DNA from 2 places in the Bhargavaea sp. GQ12 genome. Region 2 is predicted to be linked to the other one. Evidence: riboswitches for the same ligand, from Rfam matches in the RefSeq annotation. Region 2 holds a riboswitch; the other holds the start of a gene.
The links. A riboswitch is a leader RNA that binds a small molecule or an ion and turns the genes downstream of it on or off. The one in region 2 is predicted to bind S-adenosylmethionine.
Positions count from the first base shown of each region.

Region 1: it holds a riboswitch for S-adenosylmethionine, as region 2 does, so the genes downstream of both, AC6CHQ_RS09120 (methionine ABC transporter ATP-binding protein) here and AC6CHQ_RS02570 (methionine ABC transporter ATP-binding protein) in region 2, are expected to answer to the same signal.

Region 1 covers NZ_JCAXEU010000008.1:42,219-57,513, forward strand. Annotated here, with positions in the region: gene AC6CHQ_RS09070 (aldo/keto reductase) at 1-167, opposite strand, end outside; gene sufB (Fe-S cluster assembly protein SufB) at 267-1,664, opposite strand; gene sufU (Fe-S cluster assembly sulfur transfer protein SufU) at 1,679-2,122, opposite strand; gene AC6CHQ_RS09085 (cysteine desulfurase) at 2,109-3,341, opposite strand; gene sufD (Fe-S cluster assembly protein SufD) at 3,341-4,648, opposite strand; gene sufC (Fe-S cluster assembly ATPase SufC) at 4,667-5,446, opposite strand; gene AC6CHQ_RS09100 (YuzK family famiily protein) at 5,711-5,902, opposite strand; gene AC6CHQ_RS09105 (dicarboxylate/amino acid:cation symporter) at 6,001-7,221, opposite strand; gene AC6CHQ_RS09110 (MetQ/NlpA family ABC transporter substrate-binding protein) at 7,635-8,492, opposite strand; gene AC6CHQ_RS09115 (methionine ABC transporter permease) at 8,539-9,207, opposite strand; gene AC6CHQ_RS09120 (methionine ABC transporter ATP-binding protein) at 9,200-10,225, opposite strand; SAM riboswitch class I at 10,311-10,419, opposite strand; gene AC6CHQ_RS09125 (thioredoxin family protein) at 10,495-10,794, opposite strand; gene AC6CHQ_RS09130 (toprim domain-containing protein) at 10,808-11,146, opposite strand; gene gcvH (glycine cleavage system protein GcvH) at 11,276-11,656, opposite strand; gene AC6CHQ_RS09140 (arsenate reductase family protein) at 11,729-12,085, opposite strand; gene AC6CHQ_RS09145 (acyl-CoA dehydrogenase FadE) at 12,179-13,966, opposite strand; gene AC6CHQ_RS09150 (acetyl-CoA C-acetyltransferase) at 14,064-15,239, opposite strand; gene AC6CHQ_RS09155 (3-hydroxyacyl-CoA dehydrogenase/enoyl-CoA hydratase family protein) at 15,268-15,295, opposite strand, start outside.
Region 2 covers NZ_JCAXEU010000002.1:152,241-167,535, reverse strand. Annotated here, with positions in the region: gene AC6CHQ_RS02590 (hypothetical protein) at 189-395, opposite strand; gene AC6CHQ_RS02585 (M20 family metallopeptidase) at 419-1,621, opposite strand; gene AC6CHQ_RS02580 (MetQ/NlpA family ABC transporter substrate-binding protein) at 1,643-2,509, opposite strand; gene AC6CHQ_RS02575 (methionine ABC transporter permease) at 2,553-3,215, opposite strand; gene AC6CHQ_RS02570 (methionine ABC transporter ATP-binding protein) at 3,205-4,230, opposite strand; SAM riboswitch class I at 4,315-4,428, opposite strand; gene AC6CHQ_RS02565 (ABC transporter permease) at 4,875-5,576, opposite strand; gene AC6CHQ_RS02560 (ABC transporter ATP-binding protein) at 5,576-6,421, opposite strand; gene AC6CHQ_RS02555 (LytTR family transcriptional regulator DNA-binding domain-containing protein) at 6,577-7,632, opposite strand; gene AC6CHQ_RS02550 (flavin-containing monooxygenase) at 7,967-9,595, shown strand; gene lipP1 (LipP1 family hormone-sensitive lipase) at 9,618-10,586, shown strand; gene AC6CHQ_RS02540 (response regulator transcription factor) at 10,819-11,523, shown strand; gene AC6CHQ_RS02535 (TetR-type transcription factor C-terminal domain-containing protein) at 12,081-12,665, shown strand; gene AC6CHQ_RS02530 (acetyl-CoA C-acetyltransferase) at 12,714-13,895, shown strand; gene AC6CHQ_RS02525 (class I adenylate-forming enzyme family protein) at 13,915-15,295, shown strand, end outside.

The DNA of each region.
Region 1 (15,295 bases), on a different contig from region 2:
AGCGTTCCTTCATTTTCATAGTTATAGGCAGAATCGAGCAGCCTGTAACCGTTGTCGATAGCGTGCCTGAATGAATCGACTGCCGCCCTTCCCTTAAGGAACACCGTCCCGTAGCCCATTACCGGGATGGACAGTCCGTCTTTGAGTGTGATGCTTGGTATGTTCATGGTCTCACTCCTTCCCCAATCTCTACCACTCAACAGATCATTTAAATCCATACATGAAAAAATCCCGCCACAAATGTGACGGGATACAGATGATTCATATTAACCGATCGAGCCTTCCATTTCGAACTTGATGAGGCGGTTCATTTCGACCGCGTATTCCATCGGAAGTTCTTTCGTGAATGGCTCGATGAAGCCCATTACGATCATTTCTGTCGCTTCTTCCTCGGAGATGCCGCGGCTCATGAGGTAGAAGAGCTGCTCTTCGGATACCTTCGAGACTTTGGCTTCGTGTTCGAGGGAGATGTTGTCGTTCAGGATCTCGTTGTACGGGATCGTGTCGGACGTGGACTGGTTGTCCATGATGAGCGTATCACACTCGATGTTGGCACGCGCACCGTGTGCCTTGCGGCCGAAGTGCACAATTCCGCGGTACGAAACCTTGCCGCCCTGTTTCGAGATCGACTTGGAGACGATCGTCGAGGACGTGTTCGGTGCAAGGTGCATCATTTTCGCACCCGCATCCTGGTGCTGGCCTTTGCCTGCAAGTGCGATGGACAGCGTCATGCCGCGTGCGCCTTCGCCCTTGAGAAGGACAGCCGGATATTTCATCGTCAGCTTGGAGCCGATGTTGCCGTCGATCCATTCCATTGTCGCGTTTTCTTCTGCAACCGCGCGCTTTGTCACGAGGTTGTAGACGTTGTTCGCCCAGTTCTGGATGGTCGTGTAACGGCAATAAGCATCCTTCTTGATGATGATCTCAACAACCGCCGAGTGAAGCGAGTTGGTCGTGTAGACAGGCGCTGTGCAGCCCTCTACATAGTGAACGCTTGCGCCTTCATCCACGATGATCAGCGTACGCTCAAACTGCCCCATGTTCTCGGAGTTGATGCGGAAGTAAGCCTGGAGTGGAGTATCCACCTTTACGCCCGGCGGGACATAGATGAACGAACCGCCCGACCAGACCGCGGAGTTCAGTGCGGAGAACTTGTTGTCCGCAGCCGGGATGACCGTTGCCCAGTACTTTTTGAAGATATCTTCGTTTTCGCGGAGCGCCGAGTCGGTGTCCTTGAAGACGATGCCCATGTCCTCGAGGTCTTCCTTCATGTTGTGGTAGACGACTTCGGACTCGTATTGCGCGGAAACACCCGCGAGGTACTTTTGTTCCGCTTCCGGAATGCCCAGCTTGTCGAATGTACGCTTGATCTCTTCAGGGACTTCATCCCATGAGCGCTCAGTCGCTTCCGATGGCTTGACGTAGTAAGTGATCTCGTCGAAGTTCAGCTCGCTGAGATCGCCTCCCCACATCGGCATCGGCTTTTTATAGAAGATGTCGAGAGCCTTCAGGCGGTAGTCGAGCATCCATTGGGGCTCTTCTTTCATCCTGGAGATTTCTTCGACGATTTCTTTAGTCAGGCCGCGCTTCGAACGGAAAACCGATACGTCTTTGTCGTGGAAGCCGTATTTATAATCGCCGATTTCCGGCATTTTTTTAGCCATTATTGTTCCTCCGTTCATTTTGGATTGGCATCGCTGTCGACACCTTTTTCCATTGCCTTCCATGCCAAGGTTGCACACTTGATGCGGGCCGGGAATTGGGAGACGCCGGAAAGCGCCTCGATGTCCCCGAGATCCAGGCTATCGTCCAGTTCTTTGCCGAGCATCATATCGGAAAAGGCCTTGGACAGCCTGACTGCATCTTCGACGGATTTCCCTTTGACCGCCTGCGTCATCATCGACGCGGATGCCATCGAGATCGAGCACCCTTCGCCGTCGAACTTCGCATCCTGCACGATGCCGTCTTCCACCTGCATCGTCAGGTGGATCCGGTCACCGCATGTCGGATTGTTCATGTCGATGGTGAGGCCTCCGTCAGTGAGTTCCCCTTTGTTGCGTGGATTCTTATAGTGGTCCATGATGACCCGCCTGTACAGCTGGTCGAGATTAAGAGATGACATCAGAGAAATACTCCTTTGCTATGCGGAGCCCATCTGCGAGGCGGTCGACATCTGCTTCCGTATTGTATACGTAGAAGCTTGCCCGCGCCGTCGCAGTCGCACCGAGCCGCTTCATAAGCGGCTGGGCGCAGTGATGGCCGGCACGCACGGCGATCCCGTTCATATCAAGAACCGTCGCGACGTCATGCGGATGCACTCCGTCGAGATTGAAAGTTACGATGCCGGCACGGAGATCGGGATCAGCAGGACCGTAGATGGTCAGACCGTCGATTTCCGACATCTTCTCCATGGCATAGGCTGCGAGATGCTTTTCATGCTTGTCGATATTTTCTAGTCCGATTTCCTGGAGGAAGTCGATTGCCGCTCCCAGTCCGATAGCGCCTGCGATGATCGGCGTGCCGCCTTCAAATTTCCACGGAAGTTCTTTCCATGTCGATTCGTACAGGCCGACAAAATCGATCATTTCGCCGCCAAATTCAACCGGCTCCATGTCTTCAAGAAGAGATTTCTTGCCGTACAGGACACCGATGCCAGTCGGCCCACCCATCTTGTGTCCGGAGAATGCGAAGAAGTCGCAGTCCAGATCCTGCACGTCGACTTTCAGGTGAGGCGCAGCCTGTGCGCCGTCCACCACCATGACCGCACCGTTCCGGTGGGCGATTTCCGCAATCTCCTTGATCGGGTTCTTAGTGCCGAGCACGTTCGACACGTACATGACCGAAACAATCTTTGTTTTGCCGGTGATTGTCTCTTCAACTTTATCGAGAGAGAGTGTCCCGTCATCTTCCAGGTCGATATATTTCAAGGTCGCACCTGTTTCCTTGGCCAGCTGCTGCCATGGAATGATGTTGGAATGGTGCTCCATCATCGTAATGACGATTTCGTCCCCTTCCGATAAATTCGCCCGGCCGTAACTTTGGGCGACCGTGTTGATCGAGGTCGTCGTGCCGCGGGTGAAAATCACTTCCTGGACGGACGAAGCGTTGATGAAGTCCGCTACCTTCTGGCGTGCTCCTTCGTATTCATCCGTTGCCCGGTTGCCAAGAGTATGGACGCCCCGGTGCACGTTGGAATTATCGTTTTCGTAATAGCGTTTGATCGCTTCGATCACGACATCCGGCTTTTGTGAAGTAGCCGCGCTGTCAAGATAGACCAGCGGGTGGCCGTTCACTTCCTGGTCGAGGATCGGGAAGCGGCTTTTCATGTCTTTTGTGAGCATTAGCGCACTTTCCTTTCAATGACCTCCGACAGCTGCTTCTTGACGCCCTCGATCGGGAGCTGGGAGACGACCGGCGCCAGGAAACCATGAACGATCAGGCGTTCGGCCTCTGCCTGGGAGATACCGCGGCTCATGAGGTAGTAAAGCTGAAGCGGATCCACACGTCCTACGGAAGCGGCGTGGCCTGCCGTAACATCGTCTTCATCGATCAGGAGGATCGGGTTGGCATCTCCGCGCGCTTTTTCGCTCAGCATGAGAACACGGGACTCCTGAACTGCGTTGGAGCGGGTTGCACCGTGCTCGATCTTGCCGATACCGTTGAAGATCGTGGACGCCTCTTCTTTCATGACACCGTGTTGGAGGATGAATCCGTCGGTGTCCTGGCCCCAGTGTACGATTTTCGCTGTGACGTTCTGCTTTTGGCTGCCGCGTCCGACAAGGACCGACTTGGAATTGCTGTTCGAGCCGTCACCCACCAGGTGGGTGACGTTTTCGTAGATTGTGTCGCAATCATTCATCAGTCCGAGTGCCCATTCGATCTTGGCATTGCGGCCTGTTACTCCGCGGCGGTTGATGTAGGACGTGAATCCTGCCGAAAGAACATCGACCGCACCGTAAGTGACGGTAGCACCGTCATTTGCGAATACTTCGGAGATGATGTTTGCCTGCCCGTTTGATTCGCTTGTGAGGGACAGATAGTTTTCCACGTAAGTGAGCGAGCTGTTGTCCTCCGCCACGACAATCACGTGGTTGAAGAGGGAGACATCTTCGCTGTCATGAAGGAAGAGTACCTGTACAGGCTCTTTTACTTCGACGCCCTTAGGGACGTAGACGAAGGCGCCGCCGTTCATGAATGCCGCATGCAGGGCGGTGAGCTTGTGCTCGTCGACCTTGACCGCGTCGCTCATGAAATATTTCTGGAGCAGTTCGGAATGCTCCCGCGCTGCCGTGAAAATATCAGTAAGGATGACACCCTGTTCGCTGAGCTCGTCCGAGAGCTTCACATAAGCAGGCGTATTGTTCCGCTGGACATAGATATTTTTCTGTCCTTCGATATCGATGAGCGCCCTGGCGTCCTGCGGAAGCTCCGCAAGGCCGGTAAGCTGCTCGTCCTTCACTGCGTGCACTGGGAAGTCGGTGAAGTTCCAGTTTTGGATCTTCGTCTTGTCCGGCTTCGGCAGCTGGAGTGTTTCGGCAAGTGCATATGCCTCGGAACGTTTGGCCGCGAGCCATTCCGGTTCACGGTTCGACTCCGAATAGGAACGCACATCCTCGCCGGTCAATGTCAATTTCGTTTCAACCGTCATTTCGTTTGTCCCCTTCCGTTATGCTTCTTGTCCGATTGTTTCATCTTCGATGCCAAGCTCTTCCTTGATCCAGTCATAGCCCTGTGCCTCAAGCTTGTGAGCCAGTTCAGGTCCGCCGGATTTGACGACGCGGCCCTGCATCATGACATGGACGTGGTCAGGCGTGATGTAGTTGAGGAGGCGCTGATAGTGCGTGATGATCAGGCAGCCGAAGTTCTCACCGCGCATCTCGTTGACGCCTTTGGAAACGACTTTCAGCGCATCGATGTCGAGGCCGGAGTCGATCTCGTCGAGGATGGCGAATTTAGGCTTCAGCATCATGAGCTGAAGGATTTCGTTGCGCTTTTTCTCACCGCCGGAGAAGCCTTCGTTCAGGTAGCGCTGTGCCATATCCTGATCCATTTCGAGTGTATCCATCTTGCTATCGAGTTCACGGATGAACTTCATAAGCGAGATTTCGTCTCCTTCTTCGCGCTGTGCATTGATCGCGGAGCGGAGGAAGTCGGCATTTGTCACGCCGGAGATTTCACTTGGGTATTGCATTGCGAGGAAGAGACCCGCCTGGGCGCGTTCGTCGACTTCCATTTCAAGTACGTCTTCGCCGTCCAGTGTGACTGTTCCGGCAGTGACTTCGTATTTTGGATGCCCCATGATAGCCGAAGCGAGCGTGGACTTCCCTGTCCCGTTCGGTCCCATGACAGCATGGATTTCATTTGTATTAATAGTCAGGTCGACGCCTTTCAGAATTTCCTTGCCTTCAATTTCGACGTGCAGACCTTTGATTTCGAGAGTAGACATCCGAATACCTCCAGTATGGACGGCAATGCCATCCTTATTTATCATCATTCTAATCTTAACTGAAACTGGGGATGCTTGCAAATCATTTAGACGAGACACATAAGTTGGTCCTGGAATCGCGAAAATCCTGTTATTTAAAGGATTCCAGGCAACTTTGGCCTTCAGTGAAAGTCATTTTCAATTATCGCCTGCCATTGAGAATGGTAATCAGATTGACAAAAGGACCGGCGCTTAAAGCGGCGGTCCTTTAATACGGGTTCATTATTATTCGGTCATTGTCTGGTGATGGCCACCCGTTTCCGGCCTGCTGCCGAAAGATTGGCTGAGGGCGTATTCCCGCTCCCGCTGCTTTTCCACTTCCAGCTGAAGCTTCGGATTCATGCGGTAATCCTCATAGCCGATGCCGTGTGTACTCCGAAAACTTTGTGCCATCCTGTCCGTATACTCGAGCCTCATGGGGTCGATAATGAACCATTCCTTTCGATAATGCCGGCTAATGCCGGTTTGATTTCCCTTCTAGTGTACCCCATCTCCACACTTCAAAACAGGGAAAATCAGACTGTTTTCGTTCCTGCCGCTGCAGGTGAAGAAGCGGCCTCTTCCGAGTTTGCAAAACGGTCTGTGATGATGGCAAGCGCTCCGTCCCCAGTTACGTTCGTCGCCGTACCAAAGCTGTCCTGTGCCATATAGAGAGCGATCATCAGAGCAATCATCGGCTCTGTGAAGCCAAGCATTGAGGACAAAAGGCCTAGCGCCGCCATGACAGCTCCGCCCGGAACGCCGGGTGCTGCGATCATGGTCACGCCGAGAACGGCGATGAATTGCATCATCGGGCCAATTGTGACGGGCGTACCATTCATGAGCATGACACCGATCGCACAGGTTGTCAGCGTGATCGTACTGCCCGACAGATGGATATTGGCGAACAGTGGTACCGTGAAGTCAACAACCTTGTCCGACGCTCCGGTTTTGCGGGCCTGACGGACGGTGACCGGAATGGTCGCCGCGGAAGACTGCGTGCCGAGCGCCGTAAAGTAAGCAGGTGCCATCGTTTTCAAGAGGCGGAACGGATTGCGCTGTGTGAGCGCCCCTGCCGCCGTGTACTGGAGCAGAAGCATGAACAAGTGCATGGCGATGATCAGAACGAACACCATTGCGAAAACCGAAAGGACACTTGCTACCTGTCCGGCGTAAGTCATATTGAGGAAGACGCCAAAGATATGGAACGGCAGCAGCGGGATGATGACACTGCTGATCGTCTTCTCGATCAGATTCTGGAATTCCTCAAACACGCTGATCAATGTCTTGCTTCCGGTCGCAGCCATCCCGATTCCCATCAGAAACGCAAAGATGAGAGAAGTGAGCACGCCCATGATCGGCACGATCTCAAGCTCAAAGAACGCCGAAGCCAGTGCTTCCGACGGGTCGCTGATTCCATCAACAGAAGGAGCGCCGATCAATCCAGGAAGAACGTTGGATGCCACGAAAAACGCCAGGATACCCGCAATGATCGTGGAAGCATAGGCCAGTCCGGTCGAGAGACCCAGCATCTTCGCGGAACCTTTGCCGAGCTTGGCAATGCCGGGTGCAATAAAGCCGATGATGATGAGCGGAACGACGAAGCTTAGAAATCCGCCGAACAGCATATTAAATGTCGCGCCGAGCTCCACGAACCAGAGCCCATACTTTTCCGGGATCTGTGTGAGGATCGCGCCGATGCCGACCGCCAGCGCAATGGCGATGACGATCCGGCCGAGCAGACCGATTTTCTTCATGATGAGTGTTCCCCCTAAAAAGACACTTGTTTTTTTGATGTGACCACTTTATCACATTCCCCCAGCCGTTAGAAGGCTTGGTCACTTATTCAGAATACATTTTCTTGTTAGCGGTTACAACAGGAAAAGACAGGCAGGCAGAACAAAAGCGCAAGCGCCCGTTCAGCAGCGTACAAACTGGAGCCCTTTACAATGAGGTAAAAGAAACACGGTGAGGAACGAACCGATGTTGACTTATCGCAATCGAGAAGGGTGAAGTTTGCCAGTTGCTGGGCGCTGAAGCTGGCCGTGAATGCCGCCTGAATAGCTGTTATCCACAGAGTGACAATTTATAATTTCCTAAGCACTAAAAAAGCCGCCGCGCCGGGATATGTTTTAAATCCCGGCGCGGCGGCCTATTTTGTCCAATTCAATTATTCTCCGTCAACAGGTACGACCGAGCCGCCCCATTCTTCAACGATGAAGTCCTGAATTTCCTTGGAGCGGAGCACTTCGACAAGTGCCTGGATCTCTTCATTTTCTTCGTCACCGCTGCGGACAGCGATCACGTTGACGTAAGGAGATTCGGAGTCCTCGAGTGCGATTGCATCTTCCAGCGGGTTGAGCCCGGCGTCAATCGCATAGTTGGAGTTGATAAGGAGCGCATCCCCTTCATCCTGATTGTAGAGCTGAGGCAGGAAGGATGCTTCATAATCTGCGTCGAACTCGAGGTTTTTCGGATTTTCTACGATATCTTTGACCTCTGCCGCAGTCTTGTCGACTCCCTCATCAAGCTTGATGAGGCCCTGGCTTTCCAGCATGGAAAGGATCCGGCCATGGTCAGCAACCGAGTTGCTCATGAGAATTGTTGCGCCATCCGGCAGATCTTCGAGCGAATCGTGCTTGTTGGAATAGATGCCGATCGGCTCGATATGGATGCCGCCTGCATTCACGAAGTCATAGCCGTGGTCAGCCATCTGAGTTTCAAGATAAGGAATGTGCTGGAAGTAGTTCGCACCAATTTCTTCAGATTCTAGGTCCTCGTTCGGGAGAACATAGTCCTGGTAAGTTTCGATTTCAAGCTCGATACCTTTTTCCTCGAGAAGCGGTTTTGCCTCTTCCAGGATGAGAGCATGCGGAACGTTGGATGCGCCGACAACGAGTTCCTTTGGCTCACCGCCGCCTTCCCCGCCTTCGGATGTTCCTGAAGACGTGTCATCTCCGCCTGCACCGCATGCTGCCAGAGCGAGTGTTCCAGTCGCCAAAAATAGTCCTGCTGCAAATTTCTTCATGATTGTTTCCCCCTTGGGTTTTGTTATTGTTTTTTAATAAAGACTTTTAGCGTTTGTCCGTCCGCTTGACCAGGATATCCCCGATCCACTGGATGGCAAAGACAATGACCAGGATCAGGATCGTGGCGACTATTGTCACGTCGGTCCGGCTTCTCTGAAATCCGTCCAGATAAGCCAGGTTGCCCAGGCCGCCTGCACCGATGATTCCTGCCATCGCCGTATATCCGACAAGCGCAATTGCCGTCACAGTGATGCCGGAGATCAGCGCCGGCATCGATTCCGGAAGAAGCACTTTCCGAATGATGGTCCACGTGGTCGCCCCCATGGAACGCGCAGCCTCAATGACTCCTTTGTCGATCTCCGCAAGTGCGATCTGGACCATCCGTCCGTAAAACGGCGCGGAACCGATGATCAGCGCCGGCAGGGCCGCATTCGGGCCGCGGATCGAACCGAGCAGGAACTTCGTCAGCGGAATCAGCAAAATGATCAGGATAATAAATGGAATCGACCGGAAGATGTTGACGAATGCCGCTGTGATCAGGTTGGACAGCCGGTTCTGATAGATTCCTTTAGGACCTGTCAGGAAAAGCAGGATGCCGAGCACGAGCCCGATCAGGAAAGTGAACAGTGTAGCAACTGCTGTCATGTATAGGGTCTCGAGCGTAGCTTCCCACATCTTGTCCCAGTCAACGTTCGGAAACAGTTGTTCAATCACGGTCGATCACCTCTGTTTCCACGCCTTCCGAGTGAAGGAATTCCACTGCCTCGGTAATCGCTGACTCATCGCCGGCCAGATTCAGGATGATGGACCCGAAAGTCCCGCCATGCGTCTGCGAGACATTGGCCTGCAGGATGTTGACATCGATGTTGAATGTCCGGATGAGCCGGGCAAGTACAGGCTCTCCCGTACGTTCGCCGACAAAGCCCAGACGGATCAATGTGCCGTCCGGGTTTTCCTTGATCAGTTGCCCGATCGCCTGCTTTACATCAGGTGACTCCGTGACCTGTGAGACAAAACGCTTCGTGATCGGCTGCTGCGGCGAGCGGAAGACCTGGAGTACATTCCCCATCTCGACGACCCGGCCTGCCTCCATGACCGCCACCCGGTGACAGATTTTCCGGATGACGTGCATTTCATGCGTAATCAGCACAATCGTGAGGTTCAGCCGCTTATTGATATCTGTGAGAAGGTCCAGGATCGAATCGGTCGTCTCCGGGTCGAGTGCGGAGGTGGCTTCGTCGCAGAGCAGTACATCCGGATCATTGGCCAGCGCGCGGGCAATCCCGACACGCTGTTTCTGTCCGCCAGAGAGTTCGGACGGATAGGCGTCCTCTCTGCCCTCAAGGCCGACGAGCCGGATCAGCTCCCGTACTTTCGGCTCCCGATCCACTTTTTTCACCCCTGCAATTTCCAGAGGGAATGCAATGTTCTCCGCAACCGTACGGGACCATAGCAGATTGAAGTGCTGAAAAATCATACTCACCTTCTGGCGGGCCTTCCTCAGATCCGCCCCGGAGACCGAGGACATTTTCATGCCGTTTACAGTCACGTTGCCGCTCGTCGGCTTTTCAAGGCCATTCAGCATACGGATCAGTGTGCTTTTACCTGCACCGCTGTAGCCGATGATGCCGAATATCTCCCCTTCACGGATTTCAAGATCCACCGCATCGACCGCGGTGAGTGTCCGGTTGGAAAGCCGGAACTGTTTGGTTATCTGTTCTAACTTAATCATTTGGTCACCTCTGTAATAAAAAAGACCTGTCTGCGGGCAGGCAGACAGGTCGCGCAGCCGTTCCGTCTCAGGTCCGGCGCATTTCCTCTCATCTGCCAAAGCGCTTGCGCTTTGAGTGATTTGGCACCATTTCACGTTTCCGTGACGGTTGCCGGGCTTCATCGGGCACTTCCCTCCGCCGCTCTCAATAAGAGTTTCCGTATTCGTTTAGGTTCATCCGTCTGTAGGATGACTGATGGATGAAACTATATCATAGCGCCTGATTGGCGTCAACTTAATTTTTCATAGAGATATGGGACCGACTGGAAAGCATATATCTTCTCCACTTCCCTGCCCTCTTTTGCAACCAGAAGGCACGGAACGCTCTCCACAACATACTTGGCGGCAACTTCTTCATGATAGTTGAGGTCGGCCTTGCCCAGTTTGACTTCCGGAAGGAGTTTTTCCACGACCTCCATCATCCTCGACGCCACCTGGCACGTCCCGCAAAGCGGTGTATAGAGGTAAAAAGCGGCCGTGGCCGGGCTTTTCGATGCTTCTTCAAATTGTTGCAGATTCCATTCTTCCAAACATGCTCATCCTTTACAGCAGAAATTCGGTCTTGATTTCGATGTTTGCCGACAGGAGCTCTTCCGCGAGCACACGGAGCGGCGTTGTCGCCACCTCCCGGTATACGCGGTCCGTATACAAATGCCGGGCTTCCGGATACTCTCTCCTGAGTAGCGCCCGCAACTTTTCACCGGAACGGTCGGCATCGAAAAACGCGTAGATATCCGCACCTTCGTACGGTTCGAGAAGTTCTTCGATCCTGGTCGGGCTTGCCGTTCCGTTCGTGCAGATAATATCCACCGGTTCATCCAGTAGCCGGGAAATCCGTTTCCTGTCTGAGCTGCCTTCGACGATAATTACTTTGTCGTTCATCCTGATCCCTCCACGAGCACACCGTGTGATTCAGGACTCATCCGGTTAAGGCTTCGGCTCCGGACGGGGTCCTTCTCTATTAGAAGATGCAAAAAACGCCGGAAGATGCCGGCGTTTCCTGCATGCAGGTCAGCCCTGCGTCATTTGATCGTATTGTTCAGCAGACATAAGCTTATCGATTTCCGAAGAATCAGACGGTTCAACAACGACCATCCACGCCTTTTCGTAAGGCGATTCGTTGACGAACTCAGGGCTATCCTCGAGATCTTCGTTCACTTCAACGACAGTGCCGCTGATCGGTGCATACAGTTCGGATACCGTCTTGACCGACTCAACGCTTCCGAAAGGCTCGTCCGCCTTGATTTCGTCGCCAACTTCAGGCAGTTCGACGAATACGATATCGCCGAGTTCAGCTTGCGCAAAATGTGTGATACCGATCCGGGCCTTGCCGTCTTCAGTCTTGACCCATTCGTGTTCTTCAGAGTAGCGAAGTTCTGTTGGTGTGCTCATTCTGACCCCTCCAGGAATTAGTTATCCATCCATCTCAGTTTGCCATACAGCGGCAGGAAACTCAATAGTCGCTTAATTCCATACGGATTCAAAATCCGCTTCCCGGAATCCGACGGTCGCTTTTTCACCGTCAAAGACGATCGGACGCTTGATCAGCATCCCGTCAGAGGCGAGAAGACTGATCTGCTCATCCTCAGACATCCCGGGAAGGCGGTCTTTGAGACCGCCTTCCCGATAGACTTTCCCGCTTGTGTTAAAGAATTTCTTTAGCTCGAGGCCGCTTGCAGCAATAATTTCCCGGAGCTGTTTTTCGGACGGTGGCGCGTCCTTGATATCGATTTCATCATAGTCCACCCCATGCTCATCCAGCCACTTTTTTGCCTTCCGGCAGGTGGTGCACTTCGGATATCCATAATATGTGATCGCCATTCCCTTGCCTCCCTGCTTCTGCTCATGGGACAAGTATAACAAAAAGCAAGCCCGTTCTGCTTGATGCAGGCCGGGCTTGTAAGAATAACCGGTTCAGACTGTGTATTTAAGGGCTTCGTTCAGCTTGTCTGCCGCTTCACGCTTCAGAGGAATAAGGTTCTTCGGCGTGTAGCGGGTGAGTTTGCGAAGAGCGGACAGCATCATGCGCTGGTTGTCGCCTTCAACGGAAGCGATAAGAACTTCCTTCGCTTCCTGTTCGATGCGCTGCATCGCTTCCTGGCAGAAGACTTCTGTGTAAAGGACCTTCTGGCGGGATTTCTCCTCACCATCTCGGCGGACCGCTTTTTCGGAGCGGAGCAGCGCGGATTCCATCGCGAAGATATCGTTTGCGATGTTGGCAATGTTGACGAGGACTTCCTGCTCGTCTTCAAGCTTCGTGCCAAAGCGCTGTGCAGCCATGCCTGCCGCGAGAAGGCCGATTTTCTTCGCATTCTTCACGAGGATTTTCTCTTGCGCGAGTGCTTCGTCGCCCGGCTCTTCCGGCATCATCATGAGCAGCTCTTCCTGAAGGGACTGGGCTTTCTGGAGAAGCGGCAGTTCACCCTTCATCGCTTTCTTGAGGAAAGTGCCCGGCACAAGAAGGCGGTTGATTTCATTCGTCCCCTCGAAGATCCGGTTGATGCGGGAATCCCGGTACGCACGCTCGACTTCATATTCCTGCATATAGCCGTAGCCGCCGTGGAGCTGGACCGCTTCGTCAACGACATGGTCGAGTGTTTCGGAACCGACGACTTTGTTGATCGAGCATTCGATGGCGTATTCAGCGATGGCCTCTGCGATTTTGCGGCCGTCTTTCTGCTCTTCTTCACTCATCTGTCCCATGCGGTCGTCAAAGTAGCCGACCGTGCGGTAGATGAGACTCTCGGTCGCATACAGTTCGGAAGCAAGCGTCGCGATCTTTTCTTTCGTGAGGTTAAAGGAGGCAATGCTGCGCTTGAACTGCTGGCGCTCATTCGTGTATTTGATGGCCAGTTCAAGTGCCCGCTTGGAACCGCCCACGCCGCCGACACCGAGCTTGTAGCGTCCGATGTTGAGAATGTTGAACGCGATCACATGGCCGCGCCCTTTTTCGCCGAGCAGGTTTTCGACCGGCACTTCCGCATCCTCGAGGATAAGTGTTCGGGTGGAGGAAGACTTGATTCCCATCTTCTTTTCTTCTGCCCCGACGGATACACCCGGATAATCTTTCTCGACGATGAACGCGGTGAAATGCTCGCTGTCGATCTTGGCATACACGACAAAGACATCCGCGAATCCGGAGTTCGTGATCCACTGCTTTTCACCGTTCAGGATGTAATGAGTGCCCGCTTCGTTCAGCTTTGCAGTTGTACGCGCACCTAGGGCGTCCGAACCGGAACCCGGCTCTGTCAGCGCATAAGCGAAGATTTTCTCCGCGGTGACGGAAGGCGGAAGGTACTTCTGTTTTTGTTCTTCGTTACCGAAGAGGACAATCGGAAGTGTTCCGATGCCGACATGCGCCCCGTGAGTGATGGAGAAGCCGCCCGCGACGGACATTTTTTCTGTGATGAGGGCCGAAGAAATCTTGTCGAGGCCAAACCCGTCGTATGCCTCAGGAATGTCCGCTCCCAGAAGACCGAGCTCACCTGCAGATTTCAGAAGCCGCACGGAGTTTTCAAATTCATGGTTTTCAAGCTTGTCGATGACCGGGAGAACTTCGTTCTTAACATACTCTTCCGTCGTCTTGGCGATCATTTTGTGCTCTTCCGTGAAGTCCTCCGGAGTGAACACCTGATCCGCGTCGATGTCCTCAATGAGGAATGCGCCGCCTTTGACGAGCACCTTGCCTTTAGTTTCAGCCATATTCGTTTCCTCCTTGTTTTTTGTTTTATGAGAGTGGGGTTTTCCCACTTTTGAATTAAATGCCTGTCGGGCCTGGACAGCCGCCCTCCGCACTTACTTACAACATTTCGAATACGCCGGCGGCTCCCATGCCTCCGCCGATGCACATTGTGACGACGCCGAACTGTTCGTTGCGGCGCTTGAGCTCGTTCATGAGCTTGAGCGTCAGGATGGCTCCTGTCGCGCCGAGCGGGTGGCCGAGAGCGATGGCCCCGCCGTTGACGTTGACGATCTCTTCATTCAGGCCAAGGTGGCGCATGACCTGAAGCGACTGCGAAGCAAATGCCTCGTTGAGCTCCCAAAGGTTGATGTCTTCAATGGACAGTCCCGCGAGTTTCAGCGCTTTCGGCACAGCTTCGATCGGTCCGATGCCCATCACTTCAGGCGGAACGCCGCCGACCGCAAACGACCGGAACTTGGCGATCGGTTTCAGCCCTTCCGCTTCCGCCTTTTCGCGGTCCATGATCAGAACCATTCCCGCTCCGTCCGATGTCTGGGAAGCATTGCCCGCAGTGACCGATCCCTTCACATTGAACGCCGGGCGCAACTTGCCGAGGGTTTCCATGTTCGTGCCTTCCCTTACGCCTTCGTCCATATCGAAGATGAAGGTCTCTTCCTTCAGTTTGCCATCCGGCCCGACTGTGCGCCGGATCACTTCGACCGGCACGATTTCGTCCTTGAACTTGCCATCGCGGATTGCCGCGGCGGCGCGTTCGTGCGAACGGACCGCAAATGCATCCTGATCTTCCCGGCTCACACCGTATTTCATCGCGACCTGCTCGGCAGTATGGCCCATGCCCATATAGTACTCAGGCGCCGTTTCCGCCAGTGTCGCGTTCGGACGGATCGTATTGCCCATCATCGGAACCATGCTCATCGACTCTGTGCCTCCCGCGAGGATCGTATCCGCATGGCCGAGCATGATCTGGTGCGCCCCGTTGGCGATTGTTTGCAGGCCCGATGAACAGAAACGGTTCACGGTCACTGCAGGCACAGTGTCCGGAAGGCCAGCCAGCCCTCCAATCAGCCGGGCGACGTTCATGCCCTGTTCCGCTTCCGGCATCGCGCATCCGACGATAAAATCATCGATCGGCCCGTCATAGCCTCCTGCGCGCCTGAGGGTTTCCTTTACCGCAACCGCCCCGAAGTCATCCGGGCGGACCGTAGCGAGGGATCCTTTCTTTGCTTTTCCGACCGGCGTCCTGGCACCGGCCACAATCACTGCTTCACGCATGGTTCATCCTCCTCTGTCTGTCCTCCGCTCAGTTGCGGAGCGGCTTGCCTTTTACG
Region 2 (15,295 bases):
CTGCTCGATTACTTTTTGCTGATCAACCCGGTCATTTCCACACGGACATTCTGCGAGTTCACCGGAATACCTTCCATATCTACCGGACACCGCCACTTGAATAGTGTTGAACTGGACGTACTCGGCAGCACCAATAAACGGGCATTCAGATTCGATCCAATGAGGCACTTGAACAGAAACACATTGATTCAGAAACGATAGTCGGCGATGATTTCGTCATTCGCACGTCCAATCTCGTCATTCAGCTGAAAAGTTTCGTCATTCGCGTCCCGGGAGAGGTTGAATGACGAAGCTGCGGCCTCGAATGACGAGATTAAAGCTCCGAATGACGAAACCGCCGCCCCGAATGACGAAACCACCCCAAATCGAAAATCCCCCGCCACGGCCAAAGCCATAGCGGGGGATCTCATCAACCTAATTATTCACCTTTAGCCGCAAGTGCCCTTGCAAACTCATCCTGAATCTTCTTGAGCAGCAGCTCTTCCGTAAGCAGCCGGTATCCCGCCGCAGCCATCGCTTTGGCGCCGCGGATGAGGGCTTCGTCGCCGACCGGGGAGGCGGCGGCTTCGCGGAATTCATTGGTGTGCCCGATCAGGTCTTCCGGCCCGATCTTGATATGCGGGTGGGCGGTCGGAACAGCATAGCTGATGTTGCCGGCGTCGGTGGAGCCTTTGCCGGAACGCTTTTCATCGATGACGTGCTCGCCGACGGCCGACAGTTCCTGGCCGATCGTTTCATCGAGAACGCGGTTCAGGACAAAGTCACGGACTTCATTTTGGAACCGTTCGATCTTGACCGTGGCGCCGGTCGCGAGGGCTGCGCCTTCAGCGACGGCACGCACTTTTGCCGCGACTTCCTCGGTCCGGGACCAGGTTTCCGCACGGATATAGAAGCGGGCGGAGGCATAGTCCGGAATAATATTCGGTGCATCGCCGCCGTGCGTAATGATGCCGTGGATCCGGACATCTTTCGGCAGTTGCTGGCGGAGTGCGTTAATGCCGTTGAACAGGCCGATGACAGCATCCAGCGCATTGATGCCTTTTTCCGGAGAACCGGAGGCGTGCGCGGAGCGACCGTAGAAGTGGAAATCAAGCGGATCGACAGCAAGCGTCTCGCCGGTAGGAGCCGTCTTACCGCCCGGGTGGATCATCATGGCGACATCGACATCCTCCAGGAACCCGTGGCGGACAAAGCTTCCTTTCGCGCTGCCGTTCGGGCCGCCTTCTTCGGCCGGAGTGCCCAATACGACCACCCGTCCGCCGGTTTCATCTAATCGTTCCCCGAGGGCTATTCCTGCTGCGACACTCATCGTTCCGATGATGTTGTGTCCGCAGGCGTGTCCGAGTCCCGGAAGCGCATCGTATTCCGCCAGGTAAGCGACAGTCGGACCTTCTTTCCCGCTATCCTTCACGGCATGGAATGCCGTTTCGTGTCCGGCGACATTCCGCTTAACCGTGAATCCGGCTTCCTCAAGCAGCGCGGACAGCAGGCCGCTCGCGTACACTTCCTCATTTCCGATTTCCGGGCGGGCATGGATGTCATGGCTTACTCCGATATAGCGCTCTCGATTCTCTTCGATTGATCCCCAAATCTTCCCTCTCGCATCCTGTGCAACGGTCATTCCGGATCCCTCCACTCAAGATTACTTTTTCAGTTCTTCAAATGCCTTGTCCAGCTCTTCCTGGCTGAGTTCGACGAGGATGGATCCGTCATTCGTGTCTTCTTTAACAGCCTCGGCAATGTCTTCTTCCTGGTAAAGCTCTGCGATGCGCTTGTACGTTTCATTATCCTTGTCCTCACCGCGTGCCGCGATGATGTTGACGTAAGGGTGGACGTTTTCGTCGGTTTCATCTTCCACGAAGATGGCATCTTCCTTAGGGGAGAAGCCGGCCTGTCCGGCCACGCCGTTGTTGATGACCGAAGCGGCGACGTCAGGCAGGACGCGCGGCGTCTGCTGGGCAGTCATCGGCAAGATATCGAGGTTCAGTTTGTTATCCGCAATCTTGGACGGGTCACCGAACATGCCAAAGTCGTCAGCAAGTGTAATAAGTCCGGCGCTTTCAAGTAGAAGAAGTGCGCGTGCCTGGTTGGACGGGTCATCTGGGATGGCAATTTTGTCGCCTTCCTTCAGCTCGGAGACGTCAGAGATTTTCTCGGAATACAGACCCATCGGTGCGAACATCGTGGAGCCGATCGGAATGATGTCGTTGCCGCTTTCAGTGACATACTGGCCGAGGAACGCGATGTGCTGGAAGGCGTTCAGTTGGATGTCCCCTTGGGCAAGGGCGTTGTTCGGAAGCGTGTAGTCGGCGAACTCGATCAGTTTGATTTCGATGCCTTCTTTTGCTGCCTTTTCCTGCAGGATCGGCCATTGTGCGCCGTCCGCGCCGTTTACGCCGATCTTCACTTTGACGGTTTCGCCGTCCGCATTTTCTCCGCTTGCCCCGCCGCATGCCGCAAGGGTGAGGGAGGCAATCAGGGCGATTGCCAGAATCCAGATTTTTTTCATAATAGAGACTCCTTTTTGTTTTATACGTGCGGGGCGGCTTTTATCAGCGCCGCATGATTTTCCTGGAGAGCGTGTTCCCGAGCCACTGTGCCAGCTGCACGAGGACGATCAAAATCAGTACGGTGACGATCATGACGCTGGCGTCAAAGCGCTGGTAGCCGTAGGTCATCGCGATATGGCCGAGGCCTCCGCCGCCGACCGTTCCGGCAACGGCCGAGAAGTCGATCAGCGTGACCGTGACGAACGTCAGGCCGAGAACGAGTGGTCCGAGCGCTTCCGGGATCAGGACCGTGAAAATGATCCGGAGCGGGCTTGCGCCCATAGCCTGCGCGGCTTCGATGACGCCTGGGTCGATGCTGACGAGGTTGTTCTCGACGACCCTTGCGATTGTAAAGCTTGCGACGATCGTCATCGGGAAGATCGCGGCCGCCGTTCCAATCGTCGTGCCGACCACGAGGCGTGTCACCTGCGAGATGGCAACGAGGAAGATGATGAACGGCACCGGCCGGATGATATTGATTACGATATTCAATAGGTTAAAGAGGAATTTATTCTCCAGAATATTGTTCTGGCGGGTTACAAACAGGAGGAGCCCCATGATGATGCCGAGGATCGATCCGAAAATGAGTGTGGCGATGACCATAGTGATCGTCTGGCCGGTCGCTTCGACGATCCGCGGCCAGAAGGATGTCCAATCAACGTTCAATTTCCTGCACCTCCTCGATGTCTGTCAGGGTTGCAATTTCCTTGATGGCGGCTTCGACGTCCGCCGGATCGCCGAGGAACGAGACGATCAGATTTCCGAACAGCCGCTCCTCAAGCTCCCGGACGGATCCGTACACGATGTTGAACGTAATCCCGTGTTTTGCCGTAACCGTCGAAAGTACCGGCTCGTTCGCGACAGGCCCTTTGAACTGCAGGCGGTACAGCCTGCCGCCGCCGGCTTCCCGCCACTCGGCGAGGACATTCGGGGAAGGGAGGTCCTGCTGGACGGAATGAATGAACCGCTTGGTCGTCGTGTGTTGCGGATCCGTGAACACTTCGAACACGCCGCCCGACTCGATCACTTCACCATTCTCCATGACGGCAACTTTCGTGCAGACCGACTGGATCACTTCCATTTCGTGAGTGATCAGGAGGATCGTGATCCCGAACTCCCGGTTGACCTGTTTCAGGAGGCGCAGCACATCTGCCGTCGTATCCGGGTCAAGCGCGGATGTCGCCTCATCACAGATCAGGATGTCCGGGTTGGTTGCGAGCGCCCGCGCGATTCCGACGCGCTGCTTTTGCCCGCCCGACAGCTGATCCGGATAATCCTTCGCTTTGTCCGCAAGGCCGACGAAGCGGAGAAGCTCTTCCACACGGGTGTTGATCTCGTGCTTCGGGGTGCCGGCAAGCTTCAGCGGATACGCGATATTCCCGGCAACCGTCCGCGAATTGAACAGGTTGAAGTTCTGGAAGATCATCCCGATGTTCCTGCGTTGCTTTCTCAGCTCTTTGGCGGAGAGGGACGTGACATTCACGCCCTGGATTTCGATCGAGCCCTCACTCGGCCGCTCCAGCAGGTTCACCAGCCGCAGCAACGTACTTTTTCCGGCTCCGCTAAAGCCGATGATTCCGTAGATGTCGCCCTGCTCGACTTTCAGCGACACATCCTTTACCGCGTGTACTTCACGCTTTCCAAGCCGGAATGTCTTGGAGACTTGTTTAAATTCAATCATCCGGCGTACCTCCTGTTGTTGTCAGAAATGAAAAAATCCTCTTAATCTCATAAAGAGAAAAAGAGGACCGGGTAGGCCATCTTTTTCTCATCTTCCAGATGCACCAGGCATCTGCAGGAATTAGCACGGTGCCTCCACTGAGTGGGGTCCGCTGCCGAGACGTCCTAGGGCCTGTCCCTCGGTCTCTCTTGATAAGAAAAGATGTGCATATTCGATTAGTGCAAGAATTGAAACTAACTTTACTGGGATAAAGTAAGGAAGTCAATGACTTGCAAAAAGTATTTTTATTCTGATTAATTGTGAATATAATGGAAGCGTTTGCGACTCGTTGTGGCGTACGGGGAGTGGAGTTTGCAGGACCATTACGTGAAAAATAGAGGACGGCATATTTAGTGGGTGAAAAGCTTCCGGCATGGCGGAAGCTTTCAACTGGAAGTATAGAGCGGGAGGTTTCGTCATTCCCCGCTTAATTTCGTCATTCAGCATCTAAATCTCGTCATTTGCATCCTGGAAATTTGCGAATGACGAAATCGGAGGCGTGAATGACGAGATTGCCGTCCCGAATGACGAAACTTTCATCCCGAATGACGATATTGAGCCCCATAATAAAACCCCGGCACTCACATGCCGGGGCTTACACTCTATCAGTCCATCCGTCGTTTACGGTACACAATCACAGTCGCTGCGACTGACACTACAGCCCATACAGTGAGGATCAGGAACGATTCACTGGCGGCAGCACCGTTTTCCAATCCAACCCAGATGTTCATCAGCAATTCATTCGGGAGGTAATCCATCACGGTCAAAATCGCTTCATTCGTAATCATCGACTTGAACATCGAGGACATTCCGAAGATCAGCATGACGGGCATACCAATGATGCTTGTTTCCATGACTGTTCGGGACAGCAGTCCGAGCAGCGTGCCGATCGCGAGGAAGATGACGAGTGCGATGACAATGCTAAGCGCAAACAGGGGGAGGGAAGGGACACTGAATTCAGCAAGCCAGATGCATCCGGCCACGACAACCAGTGTCATGACCCCGCTCAGCAGGCTTTTCCCGATAAACACTTCTGCCACGCTTGCCGGAGACAGCAGCAACCCGCGCAATGTATTCTTTTCCTTTTCTTCCGCAACCATCGCGGCCTGGACAAAGGCACCGGCGATGACCAGGGCGAAGACAATCGGGAAGGAAATCATTTCTGCGCTGTCCGCGCCGATACGCCCGAGCCAGGCAGCGAAGAAGAGGGGCAGGGCCAGCGTGAACAGCACGTACGAGTTGCGCTGAAGGTCTTTCCAGTCTTTCACGAAAATTGCGTTGACACGCTTCATCGAAAATGTGGTCATCATAGGTTCCTCCCGGTCAGTTGTACGAACAGGTCGCCGAGTGTCGGCTCATTCGAGTGGATCGTCAGCAGGTTTCCGCTTGCCATGTAGCCGGCGATTGCAGCGGCTCCGGATTCATTTGGCTCTACGGTGACAGTTGTCTTGTCTTTTAGTAAAAGAGAAATTGTCGGGCTGCCGGACATCGTCCGCAGGTTCTGCGGGGTATCGAACAGCTTAATCTCCCCATCATGGAGGAAGGCGACCCGGTCGCACAGTGCTTCCGCTTCATCCATATCGTGTGTGGTCAAAAAGATCGTCGTGCCTTCCCGGTTCAGCTCGCGGAGCCCTTCATGGATATGCTTGGTCGTCGTCGGGTCAAGCGCTGACGTCGGCTCATCAAGGAACAGGAGGGCCGGCTTATGAAGGATGGCCCGGGCGAGTGTGACGCGCTGCTTCATCCCTTTGGAAAGCTTTTTGACAGGTGTCTTTTCTTCGCCGAGAAGGTTCACCATCTCCAGCACTTCGCGGATCCGCTCTTTTCCGACGTCGTACAGATCCGCATAAAGCGCCAGATTGTCCTGGACGGTCAGCCGGTCGTACAGGCCGCTGTTATCGGTCAGGATGCCGATCTTCTTCATGCGTGACGGGTCTTTCAATAAGTGGACAGGCTCTCCGAACACCCGAACATCGCCAGCCGTCGCCGCGAGCTGCGCGGTCAGGATTTTAATCGTCGTCGTCTTGCCTGATCCGCTCGGTCCGAGGAATCCGATTGTCTCTCCCTTGCGGACCCTGAAGTCCACATCTTTCAGTGCGAGTTTGTCTCCGAATGATTTGACGAGGCTGTTGACCTCAATGATGTGCTCCATCATGATCGCTCCTTTTCTGCCGTTCGTTTTCTTGACTCCACCTTACCGCGCCACTTTAAAGAACGCAGTAATATCAAGGTGAAAGGAGCTTCCGGCACGGTGAATGGAGCAAATAGCAGGTGAATGGAGCGCTAATATTAGTGCTGACAGAACGGTCAGATGCCGAGGAACGTCTTCAGTTCTGCGTACTTGCCCTTGGATAAGGGGACGGTGCTTTTATTGGGGTCCTCCAGAATCAGGCTGTAGCTGTTGCGTGTCCACGTGATGACTTCGCGCACACGCTGGAGGTTCACGATATAAGACCGGTGGCAGCGGAAAAACCCGAATGGCTGAAGCCGCGTTTCGAGGTCCGCCATCTTGATCGCGCATGGGAACGTCTCGCCCTGGACATGCAGCTGCGAGACGCCTTCCACGCTTTCCACGAATACGATCTCCGTCGGATCGAATAAAATCAGCTTTTCGTTTACCTTCGCGGGGATTTTGTTGAACTGGAGCTGCGGTGATGGAATGTCACCTTCAGTCTCCGGTACCGTTTCTTCGACAGGAACAGAATCCTCTAAAATCTCTTCCTCCTCCGCAACCTCAAACAATTTCAGTCCGCCTGCATTAAGCCGGTAGACGGTATCTCCCATCGTGACCGCATTTTCCAGATTGCTCGTCGTCAGCAGTACCGCGCCGCCGTCCGCCGTAAACTCCGCCAGCACCCGCTGCAGAATGATCCGGCTCTCGACGTCCAGGTTCTGTTCCGGCTCCTGCAAAATCAGAAGATCCGGTTTATGTACGAGCGCCCGTGCCAGTTGCACGCGGCGTTTTTCGGAATACGACAGCTTCGAAATCCGGGTCCGTCCGCGCTCTTCCAGACCGACCTGACGGAGCAAGTCTTCAACTGTCGCCCCGGTATTATGCAGGTTGCGGAACAGCCGCAGCTGCTCCGATGGGGTCAGTCTTTCATAAAGGGCATCATCCAGCAGCACCACCCCGATGCGCGAGGCCAGATTCCGGAACTGCCGGCCGACCAACTCTCCGGCAAACCGCACCTCCCCGTGGGAAGCGGGGGCCATCCCCGTCACCATCCCGATCAGCTGCAGCCCGGCCTCGTGCTCGCACTGCACAGCCGTCACGGCGCCCGACTCCACACTCAAATCAAAGCGGGGAAACACCACCTGATTCCCCGCCATTTTCTCCACCTGATGAAATTCCAAAATCCCCAAGATGCCTGCCTCCCGCTGTCTGACTGTTGTTAATCTTAGTGTAAAGAACACAAAGGCATCGGGCAATAGAGGTTCTGGATGTGAAGAGGTTAATATTAGCCCTCACCCCCCAGTCAGGGGATGAGTCACCGCATCCGGGGACTGTTTTTCTGGGACCTTTCTCCCTTATCATCAAGACACGAAGGCTAAGCGGCTATTCGGAATACGGTTCAAAAGGGGGCTTCAACATACCTGAACACGGTTTGATGCTGAATAAAGCAGAATTTTGTAAGCGCATACAACTTAAGCTTAATGATCAGGCTGCGAAACTCACTGGAAGGAAAGGGAGATGCCGATGAATCAGCAAGTCGATTTTGATGCGGTTGTGGTTGGTGCCGGGTTTTCAGGTTTGTACATGCTCCATTTGCTGAGGGAGGCGGGTTATTCGGCCCAGCTTTATGAGGCTGCGGGCGACGTGGGCGGAACGTGGTACTGGAACCAGTATCCGGGAGCCCGCTGCGATGTTCCTGCCGAGTTTTATAGCTATACATTTTCCGAGGAGATCCACCGGGACTGGAAATGGTCCGCCGTCTATCCGGAACAGGACGAGATCCTCTCGTATATCAAGTATGTCACCGACAAGTTGGATCTTCGGAAAGACATCCAGTTCAATACGCGCATCACGGATGCAAAATACGATACGGAGGCGCACACGTGGACGGTCAATGTCGGAGGCGGCCAGAATGTGACGTCCAAGTACTTTATCCCGGCGATCGGGAACGTCTCGGTTCCGCATGCGCCGGCCATTCCGGGGCTCGACAAGTTCCGGGGCCAGACGTACCACACGAGCCAATGGCCTCATGAGCCTGTGGACTTCAAGGGCAAGCGGGTCGCGGTGATCGGGACGGGCTCCAGCGGCGTTCAGGCGATCACCGCCATCTCCAAAGAAGCGGAACATCTGACCGTCTTCCAGCGGACACCGCAATACGTCATGCCGGTGGAGAATCCGAAAGTGGGCGAGGATGACCTCGAGAGGAGAAGGGCTGAATTCCCGACGCTCCGAAAGCGGGTCCGCGAACACATCGTCGGAATGCCGTGCTTTGACGTGAGGAAGCCGTATTCGGCGCTTGAGGACACCGAGGATGAACGGAACAGGCATTACGAAGCACTCTGGCAGGAAGCAAAGGGCTTCCAGATGCTCTATGCGTATACCGACCTTACGATCAATGACGAGGCGAATGCGACGATCGCCGAGTTCGTCCGCGGAAAAATCCGTGAAATCGTGAAGGATCCGGTAAAGACGGAGAACCTTATGCCGACTTACCTTCTCGGAGGCAAGCGGCCGGTTGTCGCGACCAACTACTATGAATCGTATAACCGAGAAAACGTCGACCTGGTGAACCTGAAAAAGACGCCGATTGCGGAATGCACCGAGAACGGCCTTGTCACTGCGGACGGGACGGAGCATGAACTGGATATCATCGTCTTCGCGAGCGGATTCGATGCGATGATCGGACCGCTTGCCGGAACGAAGATCCGGGGCAGGGAAGGCATCACGCTAAAAGAAAAATGGGATGACGGCCGAAATCTGAAAACTTATCTCGGGGTCTGCCATGTCGGGTTCCCGAATATGTTTACCATTACGGGTCCGCACTTCCCGCTTACCGCCAATGCACTCGCGGTAAACGAAGTCATCGCAGAGTGGGTGATCGACTGCATCGAGCACGCCGAAAAGCAGGGGCTGGCCGAAGTGGAAGCGACGCCTGAAGGGGAAGAAGATTGGACCGCTCATGTCAATGAAGTCGGCGAGCAGTCGATCTATGCGAGGACCGACAGCTGGTATACCGGTGCGAACATTGAAGGCAAACCGCGCGCCTTCTATGGCTACACGGGAGATTTCCAGACCTACCAGGACCGCTTCGAGAAGTCCAAGGACTACAAGACACTTGCCGTAAAGCCGCTCCAACAAGTTGAAACCACCTGACCAAAATAGGGAGGAATATTGAATGATAAACTACGATCCGCAGATTGTCGCAATGATTGAAATGATGAAGCAGGCAGGCGGCCCGCCGGTCCATACACTGCCGCCGGAACAGGCGAGAGAAGTCATGGCAGCCATGAACGCTGTGGAGCAGGTGGAGGAAGTCGGCAGCGTGGAAGACAGGAAAATACCTGGACCGGAATGCGAGATTCCGATCCGGATTTATAAGCCGAAAAACGCTGCGGCATCCGGTGTGCCGGTGCTCGTCTACTACCACGGGGGCGGCTGGGTGGTCGGCAGCGTCGAATCCTATGATCCGGTCTGCCGCAAGATCGTGAACCGCGCGGAGTGCATCGTCGTATCCGTCGATTACCGGCTTGCACCGGAGCACAAATTCCCTGCGGCCGTCATCGATTGTCAGGCTGCCTTCGAATGGGTCAAGAAAAATGCCGGTAAAATCGGCGGTGACCCGGATCGGGTGGCAGTCGGCGGCGACAGTGCGGGTGGAAACCTGGCGGCAGTCGTGTCGGCAAACCTGAAGGATTCCGAGGAACTGAAAGTCGCCTATCAGCTGCTCGTCTATCCGACCACCGGCACCGGCGGCAAATCCGAGTCGTACCAGAAATACGGCTCAACATGCCCGATCATCCCGACCGAAGTCATCTCCTACTTCTGGAACCACTACTGGAGAGACGCGAGCGACGGAAAGCACCCGGACTTCAGCGTCTACTCGCGTGAAGACGTGAGCGGCGTGGCACCGGCGACGATCATTGCGGCACAGTATGACCCGTCCCTCGACGACAGCAAGCTCTATGCACAAAAGCTTATTGCGGCCGGCGTCGATGTGGACTACAAGGAGTATCCGGGCATGATTCACGGATTCTTCACGATCGACGCGATTGACAAAGGCCTGGAAGCCATCGAGGACGCGTGCAGCACATTGAAGGCACAGTTCGAAAAACTCCAGCCAGCAGAAGCCGGAGTGGCGAAATAACAATCATTGGAAGGCGCTTTGCTCAGGCAAAGCGTCTTCTTTTTTATATCGGTGAAAGTAGATTCTAAGCTGTTGAAACTACACAATCGGGGCGGGGAATTACAAGTAACGCAGAAATTGTCGCAATCCATAAACTTTCATCGGAACATTCAAAATCATTTGACGAATCGTTATGGTCTCTTATAATGATATTCATAGCATAGCAATAGACAGCGGAAGAGGGGGAAAATCGGTGGCCACATTGGAAATGGACCAAATGATTTCAAGACTGCAGCATGTCCCGGGTCATGAGGATCAGATTATCGAGATGCTTGAAGGGTTTCTCGAGGTGTTTCCCATTTTGGATGTGGGGCTGTTCCGGTACTCCCCGATCGGTTATCTCACGGAAGGTGTCATGGCGATCGTTCCGGAAAATAACGGACTGACAGAACTGAGCCATATCCGCGATATCCGGGATGATATCCGTACCGTGCCTCCCGTAAAGGAAGCGGTCCGCGAAAGAAAAGCCGTACTGGTGAAGGGCGAGGAATTTATCAAGTACAACTTCAGGTACCGATTTTCCCAAAACACGAAGTTTTTGCTGTTCGTCCCGATCTGCTTCCGCAACACGGTGATCGGCGTGCTTTCCAGCACCCAATTTTCCGCAGGGGAAAAGGAGATTGAAGCTCTGCTTCCCGCCATTACCCGGTACGGGGTGGAAGTCGGCAGGATTTTCGAGCGTCCATATCTGAAAAGCGGCGACTCCGAGCTGCTGAATGCAAGGGAAATGGAAATCATGTATTTGCTGTCGCTCGGTGAAAGCACCAAGTCGATTGCGGAGAAAATCCACCTCAGTGAATTCACCGTCCAGGACTACATCAAGGCGTCCCTGAAAAAGCTGGGCGTCCGCAACCGCACACAAGCGGTTGCGGAGCTGCTGAGAAAAGGGATCCTGTGATAGGAGTGATTTCGTCATTCGATCGGGCAATCTCGTCGTTGAATCAGTTAATCTCGTAATTCGACGCGTTAATTTCGCCATTCACATCCAGGAAGAGGATGAATGACGAAACCGAGCGTTTGAATGACGAAACTGTAGCCCTGAATGACGAGATTGACCACTTAAACAAGAACAAGTGATGGAGTGACCAGGAAACTGAAATTGTAGATGGATATAGCTCTGTTTCTTCTGAGAACAGCAGGAAACCATTCTCCGTCATTCTGTTTAACCAACAATAATCTGTCTTTCGAGCTGAATATCACTATTTGAACCATGTTCAAATAATTCTTGGCCCTTGTTCTTGAGCAAGGGCCTTTTCCATATAAATAATTTGAACAATGTTCAAAAAAGTTCTTTACAACACATCCATGAGGCGTATAATAGGGATCAACTCCTAATAGTCTGATAATTTAATTGAGTTCAAAAACTCCTTGTTCCAAAGAGGGAGATTCCCAGATACCGGCTCATTTATGTAAGCCCTTACAAAATGACTGCCGGCGCTAACCGAGGTGATGGCCATGAGAAATGCGAGTCGCAAGCAACAGGAGAAGAGAGAGAAGATCATCATGTCCGCGATCGCGATTATGAACCGTGAGGGATTCAAGTACACAACGATGGAGCAGGTGGCCTCCGAGATGCAGATGACGAAGGGGTCCTTGTATTACTATTTCCGGAACAAGCAGGACCTGATGTTCCAGTGCCACGAGCTCGTGTTGGATCAGGCCATCGAGGACCAGCGCGAGGCATTCGAAGCGGAAGGGACTTATGAGGAGAAGCTCTGCAGAATGATTCATTGTCATATCGATTACGCAGTCAACCGCAAAGAGACGTTCAACATGATCATCCAGCCGGAGCAGGCGTTTGAGAAGGGGCAGCTGCCCTCGATCGTCGAGAAACGCGACGACTACGCCCGCCTGTTTGACCGGGCAGTGTCGGAAGGGATCGGCGCGGGCGAATTTCGGAACTCCGACGTGAAGATCATCCGAATGATCCTTCTCGGAGCGATGAACTGGGTCCAGACCTGGTACCGGAAGGACGGGCTGATCGGCCTGGATGAACTGAAAAATCTTTACGCGGAATACCTGATGAAGCTCCTGAAGTAAGGAACTTCACAAGGCCAACACATATAGAAACCTGGAGGAGATGGAGAAATGACTGAAGTTTATCTGATTGACGGCGCACGGACGGCATTTGGGGCATTCGGAGGATCATTCGCCAACACGCCTGCCGATGAGCTCGGGAAGACGACGGCAATCGAGGCGATGAAGCGCTCGAATGTCATCCCTGAAGACATCGACCATGTCATCTACGGGAATGTCATCCACACGTCGACGAACGCATCCTACCTGTCTCGGCACATCGGACTCAAGGCGGGTATCCCGCAGGAAGTGCCGGCGTTGAACGTGAACCGGCTTTGCGGTTCCGGAACGCAGTCGATCGTGTCCGGCACACAGATGATCAAGCTTGGTGACGCGGGAATCGTGCTTGCCGGCGGAGCGGAGAACATGTCGATGTCGCCGTACGCCAGCTTTAAGGCCCGGTTCAGCCAGCCGAAGATGGGCGGCATGCAGTTCGACGACATGCTGCTGTCGACGCTGACCGACGAATACACCGGAAACGGCATGGGGATGACGGCGGAAAAGCTGTCCGAAATCCACGGCATCAGACGGGAGGAGCAGGACGAGTTCGCCGTACTCAGCAACCAACGCGCGGCAGCCGCCCGAGAGTCCGGCCGATTCGCTGAAGAGATCATCGGCGTGGAAGTGAAGACGAGAAAAGGTTCGAACACAATCACCGAAGACGAACACATCAAGCCGGAAGCGAGCACCGAAACTCTCGCCAGGCTCCGCCCTTCTTTCAAAAAAGACGGGACGGTCACCGCGGGGAACGCGAGCGGCATCAACGACGGAGCGGCCAGTGTCGTCATTGCCGGAGAAGATGCGGTCAACAAGCACAACCTGCAGCCGACAGCCCGTATCGTCAGCTATGCCATTACGGGAGTCGACCCGACGATCATGGGAATCGGCCCGGTACCCGCGATCCGCGAGGCACTCCGACGCGCCAACCTGACGCTGGACCAGATGGACCTGGTCGAAGTCAACGAAGCGTTCGCAGCCCAGTATCTCGCGGTCGAGAAGGAACTCGGCCTGGAGCGGGAGCGGACGAATGTGAACGGCGGCGCCATCGCACTCGGCCACCCGGTCGGCGTCAGCGGCACCCGGATCGTCTTGTCGCTCGCCTACGAACTTAAAAAGCGCAACGGCCGATACGGCGTCGCGAGCCTCTGCATCGGAGGCGGCCAGGGGATTGCGTTAGTCATCGAATCAGTCTGATTAAAGGAGCTGAACGACCATGACCACGTTGACGATTTCAAAGATGACGCTGTTCGGACGGGACAATATCCGTGTTTACGGGGAGCGCCCATCCTCCATTGCGGAATTCATCCATCAGTCGGTGGAAAAACACCCGGACAAAACTGCTGTCTCGAGCGAGAAGGGCGACCTCACCTACAGAGAGTTAGAGAGATGCACGAAAAACCTGGCCGTCTATCTCCAGAACGAGCTGTACATCCGGAAAGGCGACCGGGTCGCCAGCCTGATCGGCAACAGCCTCGAATTCCCGATCGTCTGCTACGCCTGCGCGATGATCGGGGCCATCATGGTTCCCGTCAATACGAAGCTGTCCAAAGAAGAGATCGCCTACATCCTCAATCACTCGGGAGCCCGGACGGTCCTTCACCAGGAACCGCTCAAAGAAAAAATCACCGAGACACCTCACCTTGAATCACATCATGAAATCACCGAACTCATCCGAAAAGTCGCCAAGGCCAACCTGGTTAATCTCCGGGAGACCACCGTCGAAGAAACGGATCCCGCTTACATCCTGTACACATCCGGGACAACGGGGCGGCCAAAGGGCGCGGTCATCTCCCATATCAATGTCATCCACAGCATCTTGAATTATAAAAACATCCTGAACTCTGATGAAACCCTGTCGACCGTCATAGCTGTTCCGATGTTCCATGTCACCGGCCTGGTCGGGCAGCTGCTCCACCAGTTCTATAACGGCGGAACGGTGTACTCGATGGAACGCTATCAGAACGAAGCCTACATCGACCTGGTACAGAAGCACAAAATCAACTTCCTGTTCAATGTCCCGACTATCTTCATCATGATGTCGACCAGCCGGAAGTTCCTCGAGAACGACTTCAGCTTTGTACGGAAAGTGGCCTACGGCGGAGCACCGATCTACCGGCAGACGTACGACACGATGAAGCAGGCCTTCCCGAATGCCGAGCTGCACAATGCCTACGGATCCACCGAGACGACGTCTCCGGCGACGCTCATGCCGATCGCCTACGACGAAAGCAAAGTCCGCTCATGCGGCCGGCCGGTTCCGGTTGCCGACATCAGGATCGTGGACGAAAACGGCGAGGAACTGCCAGTCGGTCACACAGGTGAACTTTACATCCGGGGCCCGATGGTCGTGGAGGGTTACTGGGACAACGAAGAAGCCAACCTGAAAAACTTCACCGACGGTTACTGGCACTCCGGCGACCTCGGCACGGTCGACGAAGACGGATTCGTCTACATCCTCGACCGCAAAAAAGACATGATCAACCGCGGAGGCGAGAAGATTTTCTCCATCGAGGTGGAGGATGCCCTGAAAGCCCACCCCGAGATTAATGAGGCGGCCGTGGTCGGCGAGCCCGATACCGTCTTCGGCGAACGGG